Regions from separate parts of the Rhizobium sp. SVR5-9E genome, predicted to be linked through region 1. Evidence: predicted binding sites of a transcription regulator. Region 1 holds the regulator's gene; the other holds the start of a gene.
The links. The regulator LexA, encoded in region 1, represses DNA repair genes until DNA is damaged. The targets are predictions, from matches to a motif close to TGTTCNNNNTGTGTTCNG.
Positions count from the first base shown of each region.

Region 2: a site for LexA is predicted at 2,705-2,722, ahead of ACPYOJ_RS25895 (putative DNA modification/repair radical SAM protein). Genes of this name have one in related genera too.

Region 1 covers NZ_JBNDHS010000005.1:5,842-10,814, forward strand. Annotated here, with positions in the region: gene gltA (citrate synthase) at 1-349, opposite strand, end outside; gene ACPYOJ_RS04430 (ComEC/Rec2 family competence protein) at 645-3,077, shown strand; gene lexA (transcriptional repressor LexA) at 3,058-3,774, opposite strand; gene ACPYOJ_RS04440 (VOC family protein) at 3,981-4,859, shown strand; gene kdsA (3-deoxy-8-phosphooctulonate synthase) at 4,856-4,973, shown strand, end outside.
Region 2 covers NZ_JBNDHS010000076.1:2,946-7,918, reverse strand. Annotated here, with positions in the region: gene ACPYOJ_RS25910 (glycosyltransferase) at 1-764, opposite strand, end outside; gene ACPYOJ_RS25905 (glycosyltransferase family 4 protein) at 956-2,005, opposite strand; gene greA (transcription elongation factor GreA) at 2,016-2,492, opposite strand; gene ACPYOJ_RS25895 (putative DNA modification/repair radical SAM protein) at 2,728-3,960, shown strand; gene ACPYOJ_RS25890 (UdgX family uracil-DNA binding protein) at 3,960-4,973, shown strand, end outside.

The DNA of each region.
Region 1 (4,973 bases):
GCTCATGCACCATCGTGTGATGCGTGACGCGATAATCGAAATCCTTTTTCTGAGCAGCCGTCGGCAATTCGCCGTAGAGCAGCAGATAGCAGACTTCGAGGAAGTCGCCATGTTCGGCGAGCTGTTCGATCGGATATCCGCGATGCAGCAGAACGCCTTCGTCGCCGTCGATATAGGTGATCTTTGATTCACAGGCCGCGGTCGAGGTAAAACCAGGGTCGTACGTGAAGGCACCGGTGTTTTTATAGAGTGCACCAATATCGATGACGTCCGGCCCGATCGTCCCGCTTTTCACGGAAAGATTGGCGGACTTCTCGCCGATTTTGATTGTTGCGCTTTGATCAGTCATGGTGATCCTCCAACTGGCGGGGGCGGCGCCATAAAAGCGCCACAGGGGTTAAGCGTCCTCAGCGATTGCTATATGATCGAGACGCTAATGCCAAGTTACCGTGACGTCATTTTGTGCATCGCAGTATCAACTTTTGGGCACTGCTGCGATGACAGAAATGCATAGCGGAAGCCGATGCTTGGCTCGGCTTTTTCAGGCTGCATGTGTTTGTCTTTTTTCCGTCATTTATTTATTGCTGAAACCCTCTCTAGACGGCATTCTGGTTGTATTTTAAGGCGCTGCCGGACTGGGGTACATGCCGGAGTTGAGAACGAGCGAAACGCACATCGGCTCGTCAGCAGGTGTTGCAGACAAGCTGCCGCGCGGACGTCTCCCCGCGCCGGTCGACGCTGCGCGATGGCACTTGCAGCGCACGCAAAACAATCGCCCGCGGCTAGCTGCCGTTCCCCAGATGCGCGTACATCTCCAGGCCTCTGTTCTGCGGATGGCGGGCGAGGAAACGGCGCATGGCGCACGGCTGCTGTTTGCGCCCGTCTTTCTGGGGCTGGGTGCGGCAATCTGGTTTGTCGCCGGCGGCGGCGTTTCAATGCGCTCCTCGGGCCTCTGCCTGTTTTTTATGCTTGCGGCGCTCGCCGTGACGAATCGCAACCGTGAGGTGCTGCGCGCTGTCCTGACGGCGCTTGCGCTCATCCTTTGCGGCATATTGGCCGCGCAATTCGAGACGCGGCGCGCGGCAACGCTGATGCTCGATTCCGCCGTGACCACGACGCTGACCGGCCGGGTCGAGCGGCGGGAAGGCGATGGCCGCGGCGGATGGCGTTACGTTCTATCTGTCCGGGCCACGGAGCAGCCGTTGTTGAAGCGGCCGCCGGCGCGGGTTACCGTCGTTGCACGAGGGCGGAAAGCCGAGTTCGAGACCGGCACCTGGCTGAAGGGCAGGGCGCGATTGACGCCCCCGGCCGGGCCAGCGCTCCCGGGCTTGAACGACTTTGCCGTCAAGACCTATTTTGACGGCATCGGCGCCAACGGCTTTTTCTATGGTGCGCCAGTGCCGGTGCCACCGGGGCAGGAGGACGCTCGAAATTTCGGCGAAAATTGGCTGGAATGGCTCTATCGCCTGCGCAGCAGTATTGGCGATCGCATAAGGTCGATCCTGCCCGGTGACACCGGTGCTTTTGCCGCCGCGCTGGTGACGGACGAGCGCCGGGCAATTTCCAGCGAGACGACAGAGGCACTCCGTCAGTCCGGTCTTGCCCATATCATCGCAATCTCCGGGCTCAACATGGCGCTGTCGGCGGGTATTTTCTTTGTCGGATTCCGTTCGATACTCAGCCTCTTTCCGGGTGTCGCTCAGGCCTATCCGACGAAAAAGATTGCGGCGGCGGGTGCTCTGGCGGCGGTGACGGCCTACTTCTTGATCTCAGGTTTTGCCGTTTCGGCCGAACGCGCCTTCATCATGATGGCAATCATGCTGGTTGCAGTCTTCTTCGACCGGCCCTCCATCAGCCTCCGCAATGTCGCGCTTTCGGCACTCCTCATCATCTCAATCTCGCCCTCCGAAATCATGGGTCCGAGCTTTCAGATGTCCTTTGCCGCCACTCTGGCGCTGGTCGCGGGATATGCGCTTTGGAAGGAGCGGCCGATGCGCGAAAGCCCTTTTTCAAAAATGCGATCGCTTCGGCTGTTGGTTTCCGTTTCCGGTTTTCTCGGCGGAATCCTGCTCACATCCGTCATCGGCGGCTTTTCGACAGCATTGTTCTCGATCGAGCATTTCCACCGGCTGACGGCCTACGGTCTGCCGGCCAACCTCGCGGCCATGCCGATCATTTCCTTCGTCATCATGCCTGCAGGCCTGCTTGCCATGCTGCTGATGCCCTTCGGGCTAGACGTGCTGCCGTGGAAGGTGGTGGGTTTCGGTCTCGATCTCGTAATCGCGGTTGCCAAGACGGTGTCGTCCTGGGGCGGCGACATCGGCGTGGGCAGGCTGCCCGGCTGGTATTTTCCGGCAGCGGTCGCCGGCTTCCTGCTGCTCACGCTGCTGCGCACCCGGCTTAGGCATATGGGAACAGCGATCATCGCCGGTTCAACGCTTGCCGTTGCGCTCATGCCCGGTAGAGCCGCGCCAGATGTCGTGATTGCCGAAGATGGAAGTCTTGTTGCAATCGTCAGGCAATCCGCTCTCGCCTCCAACCGCGAACGCCCGCCGGATTTCATTTTCGACCAGTGGAAACGAGCGCTGGTTATCGATGACCACCGGCCGCCAAAATTGCTTGATACCGCCTCGGCCCCGCCTTCGGCAAAAGACGGGGAGAGATTGAGGCTTTCTCCGACGCAACAGGAAGAAGCAAGAGATGCGATGCGGAACGCCGCTTCGGCAGGCCATTTCACCTGCGTCAAAAAAGCCTGGTGCACGGCAGAGCTCGAGAACGGCTCCATCCTCGCAGTGATCGAAAATGCGGCCTATTTCGGCCCGGCTTGCGACACAGCGGATATCGTCGTGACGCCGGTCAAGCTGCGGTCCGGCACCTGCCGATCCGGAGCAATGCTGTTTACCGGCGAAACCCTGAGGAAAACCGGCGCCGTCGAGTTACGCTTTGGAAACGGCGCCGCAGACGTCACAACCGCTTTCGAAACACTCGACCGCCCCTGGAGCCGGCACCGCGCCTATGATTGGCGCAGTGGCACATTTGCCGGGGATGCGTTGCCGGTTAGTGATAGCGGCGAATGAGGCCGACGAGCTTGCCTTGAACCTTGACGCGGTCCGGCCCGAAGATACGTGTCTCATATGCCGGGTTTGCGGCTTCAAGCGCGATCGAGGCTCCCTTGCGGCGGAACCGCTTGAGGGTCGCTTCCTCGTCATCGACCAGTGCGACAACGATGTCGCCGGGGTTTGCGGTATTTGAATTGCGGATAATGACCGTATCGCCGTCGAAGATGCCGGCGTCGATCATCGAATCGCCCTTGACCTCAAGTGCGTAGTGCTCGCCCGACCCCAGCATATCGGCGGGGACGGTGATGTCGTGGGTATTGTTCTGGATTGCCGAGATCGGCACGCCGGCCGCGATGCGGCCCATGACGGGAACGGAAACAGCACTGTTGTTGTCTTCGTTCGCCGGCTTCGGCGGGGCTGCTACCGGCTGCGGTTTGCCGAGGCTACCCTCGATGACGCTTGGCGAAAAGCCGCGGCGCGGCTGAATGCTCGGGCTGTAGGCCTCCGGAAGCTTGATCACCTCAAGTGCGCGAGCCCGGTTCGGTAGGCGACGAATGAAACCACGCTCCTCAAGCGCCGTAATCAGGCGGTGGATGCCGGATTTGGAGGCGAGATCCAGCGCATCCTTCATTTCGTCGAAGGATGGCGGGACGCCGGATTCTTTCATCCGCTCATGAATAAAGAGGAGAAGCTCCTGTTGTTTGCGCGTCAGCATCGAAGTTTAACCCCAGATTCGTGAAACAAAGCCAGAACAGACACTATATGTTCCATATGTGTTCCGCAAGTACCTAAATTTCGGTAAAACTTTTTCTGAAGTGCATTCATTTTGGGACTTTTTGTTTGCCGGGTCACCGCTTGCAGCTTGCATCGGGGGAACAGGCCGCGCAAATCTGGAGCACTGGAAAAATGGAGACGCGCCCGATGCCTCATCCACTGGATCACCTTGTCCTACCGGTCACGGACATCGACCTGGCGCGCGAGCGGCTGGGAAGGCTGGGATTTACCATTGCGCCAGAGGGCGGCCACCCGTTCGGAACGGAGAACGCTTGCATCTTCTTTGCCGACAAGACCTATCTCGAGCCGCTTGGTATCGAGAATGCGAAGAAATGTGAAACATCCGTGCGCGGGGGCAATGTTTTTGTGGCGCGCGACCAGGCTTTTCGCTTCCGGTGCGGCAATGACGGGTTTTCTGCGGTCGCTTTTAGCACAGAGGATGCGGACGCCGATCATTCTGCCTTCATGAATGCCAGGCAGAGCGGCGGCGACATGCTGGAGTTTTCGCGTCCGATCGAAATGCCGGATGGCTCGCAATCGACCGGCGCCTTCAAGCTCGCTTTTGCGGCCGATCTCAGGGCGCCGGATTTCTTTCTCTTTGCCTGCCAGCGCATCAATGCCTTTCCCGCCAACCATGACGCGCTGGAAAAACACGAAAATGGCGTAGCCGGTATTCGGGAGGTCGTGCTAAGCGCGCCGGAGCCAGAAGCGTTTGGCTCTTTCGTCCAACTGGCGGCGTCCGGGGCAAAGGTAGAGAGCACCAGTTTCGGCCTCGCAGTCACAACTCCCAACGTCAAAATCAGTCTGCTGTCTCAGGAGGGGATGGAAGCCTATTTCGATGTCGCACAGCCGTTGGCCGACAAGGGGCTCCGCGGCAGCGCCATCGTTTTCCGCACCCGAGATATTACCGTGACAGAGGCCCTTCTGGCTGCTAACGGGATGACCTATACACGCATCAGCAACAGAGTTCTGGTGAAGCCTGCGCCCGGCCAGGGTGCAATCTTCGCCTTTGAGGAGACCCCATGAGCAATACCAACTCCGAAGTCGCAGTCGGCGAAGGCGCCGGGCGCGTTGTGTTTTCCAACAGCGGCCGGCTGTCGCTGATTGCCGGTCCCTGCCAGATGGAAAGCCGCGAGCACG
Region 2 (4,973 bases), on a different contig from region 1:
GAACGGCGTGAGAGAGCCTGGCTCTTGCGCCGGATGTGCGTGTTCGACTGGTCGCGTGCTCTTCTGTACTGGTACCAAAAACTCAGCCTGTCTGGCGGGATCGTCTCGTAGACAAAGGCATCGGCAACCCATCCGGTCGTCAGGCCGGCCTTGCGCACGTCCGCATAAAGTTTGGAGTCGGTACCGCCAGTGAAGCGCATCGTTTCGTCGAACCAGATACCATGCGTCTTGAAAATAGCGAGTTCCGCCAGCCAGTTATTGGTGACGATCGTCACGCGTTCGGTCGAATTTAATGTCGCTAGCTTGCCGGCGCGCGTTTCCTTCTTGGCGTAACGCGCCTCGACGTTCTTGTACATCGTCTTCTGGAGAGTTGTCAGATCTCCGGCAGGCGGACGGGCACGCAAAGGGGCGCCGAGTAGCACGGCACGGCTCTTTCGATAACCGTCGATCATTCTGAAAAGCCAGTCTTCCGCCGCCTCCTCGTCATCGTCGACGAACAGCAGCAGATCGGCGTCGGCTTTGATCGCTTCCTTTGCCGCGCGGTTTCTGCCGAACGGTATGCCTAGCTCCGTTTCCAGGACGTAGAGAAGCGGTGCCTGCGTAAACTTCGGACGGTTGGCTTCCACAATCGGCAGTGTGGCCTGCTGGCTGTCATTTTCAACAATCAGGAACGTCACCGTGCAGCGGTCGGGCAATTGCATGGCAGCCCATGAGCGAAGCAGGGCATTGACCATCTCCGGCCGACGACGGGTCAGTGCCGACACATATATATTCAAATTCTGCTCAGCTCTCGACATCGTCTGTCGCGGTCCAATCAATTGCTTACTACCAAGGTCGGCTTCTTCTAGGCGATTTTGTCATAGGCGTAAACATTGCTTGCGCAACCATACACCGTTCGTCGTGGGTTGATGTCCTTGGTTGTTGGTTCGCCGCTCGTTGCGGAAAATGCTCACCGCTAATGGGCAAGCATTTCTTCGTAAATGGCGCCGATGGCAAGCGCTTCGCGCATCAAGTCGAAATCCGATCTGGTCTTCTCCAGAGCTTGTTTGCCAAGGGTTTCGGCGGCTGCCGGGTCAGCAAGATACGGTGCGATCGCTGCCGTCAGCGCTTTACCATCGCCGGCAGCAACAACGGTACCGTTTACCCCGTTCTCGATCATCTCCGCATAGGCCCCTGCGTCCGAGGCCACCACGGCGGTCTGCGATGCCATCGCCTCCAAAGGCGTCAGCCCGAATCCTTCGTTGCGCGAGGGGGCGACATAGAGCGTCAGGCGCCGGTACCACACCTTGATATCCGGCACCTCGCCGAGAAACACGATCCGGTCGGTCAGTCCGGCCGCGGCGATTTCGGATCTGAGCTGGTTTGCAAAGGCGGTGTGTTCTGGCGTAACCCTGCCGGAGATCACCGCCGTCCACTCGGGAAATTTCGGCAATAGCTCGATCATCGCCTTGACGAAGAGATCCGTGCCCTTCTGATGGCGGATGCGGCCGAAGCAGCCGACGAGGTATTTGCCGGGCAGGCCGGTCGCTTCGATCGCGTCTTCGGCGGTCTGCGGCGGGTGGAAGAGGTCGAGATCCACGCCGTGGCGGATCACCGTATGCGGGACTTCGAGGAAGGAGCCGGAGCGGGCGCTGGTGGCGATCACGGCGTCCATCTGGCGGATCAGGAAGCGTGTGTAGCTCGTGTGTCGCCGCTGCGCCGCCGAGGTGAACAGCAGTTTCAGCGGCATGCGAAAGACATGCTTGAGTATTATCCCTGCCGCCATCTCGTTGTTTCGCCGCGCATGCCAGATGCGATGGCGGCCGTTGCGTGGCCGGCGCCAGAGCCCGGCGAGTTGCGTCCACCGGAGCTTGGGCAGGTGATCCGGCAAGCCGGGACCCAGCGTCGCGATCTTCACGCCGAGCTTGATCTGGCAGGGGATGAGCTGAACGATCGTGGACGTGACGCCGGAAAGCCGGCGCTTGAAGTTCGGCGCAATGATCTCGACGTCGCGGATATCAAGCACGATCTGACGATCAGCCCCAGGAGATCGACAGAACTTCGTAGGCCTTCGAGCCGCCTGGCGCGTTAACCTCAATGGAATCGCCGACTTCCTTGCCGATGAGCGCACGGGCGATCGGGGAGGAGATGGAAATGCGGCCGGCCTTTACGTCGGCTTCCTGGTCGCCGACGATCTGGTAGGTTTTTTCTTCCTCGGTGTCTTCGTCGACAAGCTTGACCTTGGCGCCGAACTTGATCTTGTCGCCCGACATCTTCGCAAGGTCGATCACCTCGGCGCGGGCCGTCAGATCTTCCAGCTCAGCAATGCGGCCCTCGTTGTGGCTCTGGGCCTCCTTGGCTGCATGATATTCGGCATTTTCCGAAAGGTCGCCATGGGCGCGGGCTTCGGCGATTGCTTCGATGATGCGAGGGCGCTCCTCCTGCTGACGCCAGCGCAGTTCTTCCTGCAGCTTGACGAAACCACCCTGTGTCATCGGAACCTTATCTACCATTTTCCTGTCCTTCGCACTTCGCGTCCCAGGCAGAGACACAAAAGAAAACAGGTCCCGAAGGGGAACTTCGGAACCGTGCAATAATCATAGCTGCCTGCTTATAACAGATCGCCGCCGCGGATTTCCATAAAATTCGTATTGATGATCGATGCCCGGCTCACGGTTCGCTGGCGTACGGTCAAAACCAGCCGCTCCGCATTGACTTTTAAAGGCGGAACATATAGTGAACATAACGATGAAGAAGTCGCTCAAAGAACGATTGGCCATCCTTTCGGACGCTGCGAAATACGATGCTTCCTGTGCTTCCAGCGGCACAACGACACGTCATTCAGCGGCAAGTGGCGGGCTCGGTTCGACGGAAGGTTCCGGCATCTGCCATGCCTATGCGCCGGACGGCAGATGCATATCGCTGCTCAAGATCCTGCTCACCAATTTCTGCATCTATGATTGCGCCTATTGCGTGAACCGCTCCTCCAGCAATGTCGAACGGGCTCGCTTCACGCCGGACGAGGTGGTCTGGCTGACGCTGGAATTCTACCGGCGTAACTATATCGAGGGACTGTTTCTCTCCTCGGGCATCATTCGCTCTTCGGACCACACGATGGGGGAGATGGTCCGCATCGTGCGGGAGTTGCGCACGACGCATAATTTTCGCGGTTACATCCATCTGAAATCGATCCCGGAGGCTTCGCCCGAGCTGATCGATGAGGCGGGGCTTTATGCTGATCGGCTATCGCTCAATATCGAGTTGCCGACCGATAGCGGCATTGCCCGGTTGGCGCCTGAAAAGAAGCCGTCCAGCATTCGCCGCTCGATGGGCGATCTTCGGCTGAAGATCGAGGCGGCCGAGGAGCCGACGCTTCAAACGAAGCAGCGCAAGCGGTTCGTTCCGGCAGGGCAAAGCACGCAGATGATCGTTGGAGCCGATGGGGCGAACGATGCGACCATCCTGGGCGCCAGCGCGCAGCTCTACGGCAGCTACGGGCTTCGACGCGTTTACTATTCGGCGTTCAGCCCCATTCCTGACGCGTCAAGGAACCTGCCGCTCATCAAGCCGCCGCTGATGCGTGAGCACAGGCTCTATCAGGCGGATTGGCTCTACCGGTTCTACGGCTTCGGCATAGACGAAATCATTTCTCCGCAAGCCGGCGGAATGCTGGATCTCGACCTCGATCCCAAGCTTGCCTGGGCGCTCGGTCATCGCGCCGACTTTCCGATCGACGTCAACAAGGCCGATCGTGAAAAGCTGTTGCGGGTGCCAGGCCTTGGCACAAAGACGGTGAAGGCCATCCTGTCCGCCCGCCGCTTCCGCACGCTTCGTCTTGAGGACCTGTCGCGGCTCGGCGTCTCGATCCGGAAGGTGCAGGCCTTCGTCACTGCCGAGGGCTGGACGCCCCGCCGCCTGATCGACCGTCCGGACCTGCGCGCCATGTTCGAGCCGAAGCCTGAACAGCTTAGGTTGCTCTGATGCGCCGGATCGTACTGGAGGGGCGGGGAGATTTCGGCGAATGGCGTGATGCCGCTCGGGCCCTTGCGGCAGCCGGCGTGCCGCCCGAGGAGGTCGAATGGCTGGAAAAGGGCGGCGACAAGCAGCTTTTCTGGAAACACGACGCCCTGCCGCCCCAGCCCGCCGGCGGGCAGAAGCAGATGACAGTGCCCGCTGCCTTCATCGAGGTGGCGAGCGCGGTGATCTGTCATTCCGATCCTATCCGCTTTTCGCTGCTCTACCGGCTGCTCTGGCGGCTGCAATCAGACAAGAAGCTGCTCGACGTCATTTCGGACGAGGATGTCTCGCGCGTGCGCCTGATGGAAAAGAGCGTACGTCGCGACGCGCACAAGATGACCGCTTTCGTGCGCTTCAAGGAAGTCGGTTCCGGCATTTCGATGAATGGCCGGCGCAAGTTCCTCGCCTGGTTCGAACCAGACCATCATATCGTCGCGAAAACGGCGCCGTTCTTTCAGAAGCGCTTCAACGACATGGACTGGATCATCCTGACGCCGAAGGGCTCGGCGGGATGGGACGGCCGGAAGCTGACGATCAGCAACGAACCTTGTGAAAAGCCCAATTTGACGGACGCCGCCGACGAACTCTGGCGCACCTATTACGCCAGCATCTTCAATCCGGCCCGCCTCAAGGTGAAGGCGATGCAGGCGGAGATGCCGAAGAAATATTGGAAGAATCTGCCGGAAGCCGATCTTATCCCCAGGCTCATCGCCAATGCCGAAAGCGAGGTTCTCGCCATGGCGGAGCGGCAGGCGACGCAGCCGCTGCCGTTCCATGACCGGCTGCAAGAGGCTGCGGGCAACGCTCCTGCGCAACCAAAGGCACCGGGCGGAACGCTTGAGGCGCTTCGTGAGGAGGCGGCCACTTGCGCGCGCTGCCCGTTGCATGCAAGGGCGACCCAGACGGTATTCGGGGAGGGGCCAAGTAATGCCGCAGTGATGTTCGTCGGCGAGCAGCCCGGCGATCAGGAAGATCTC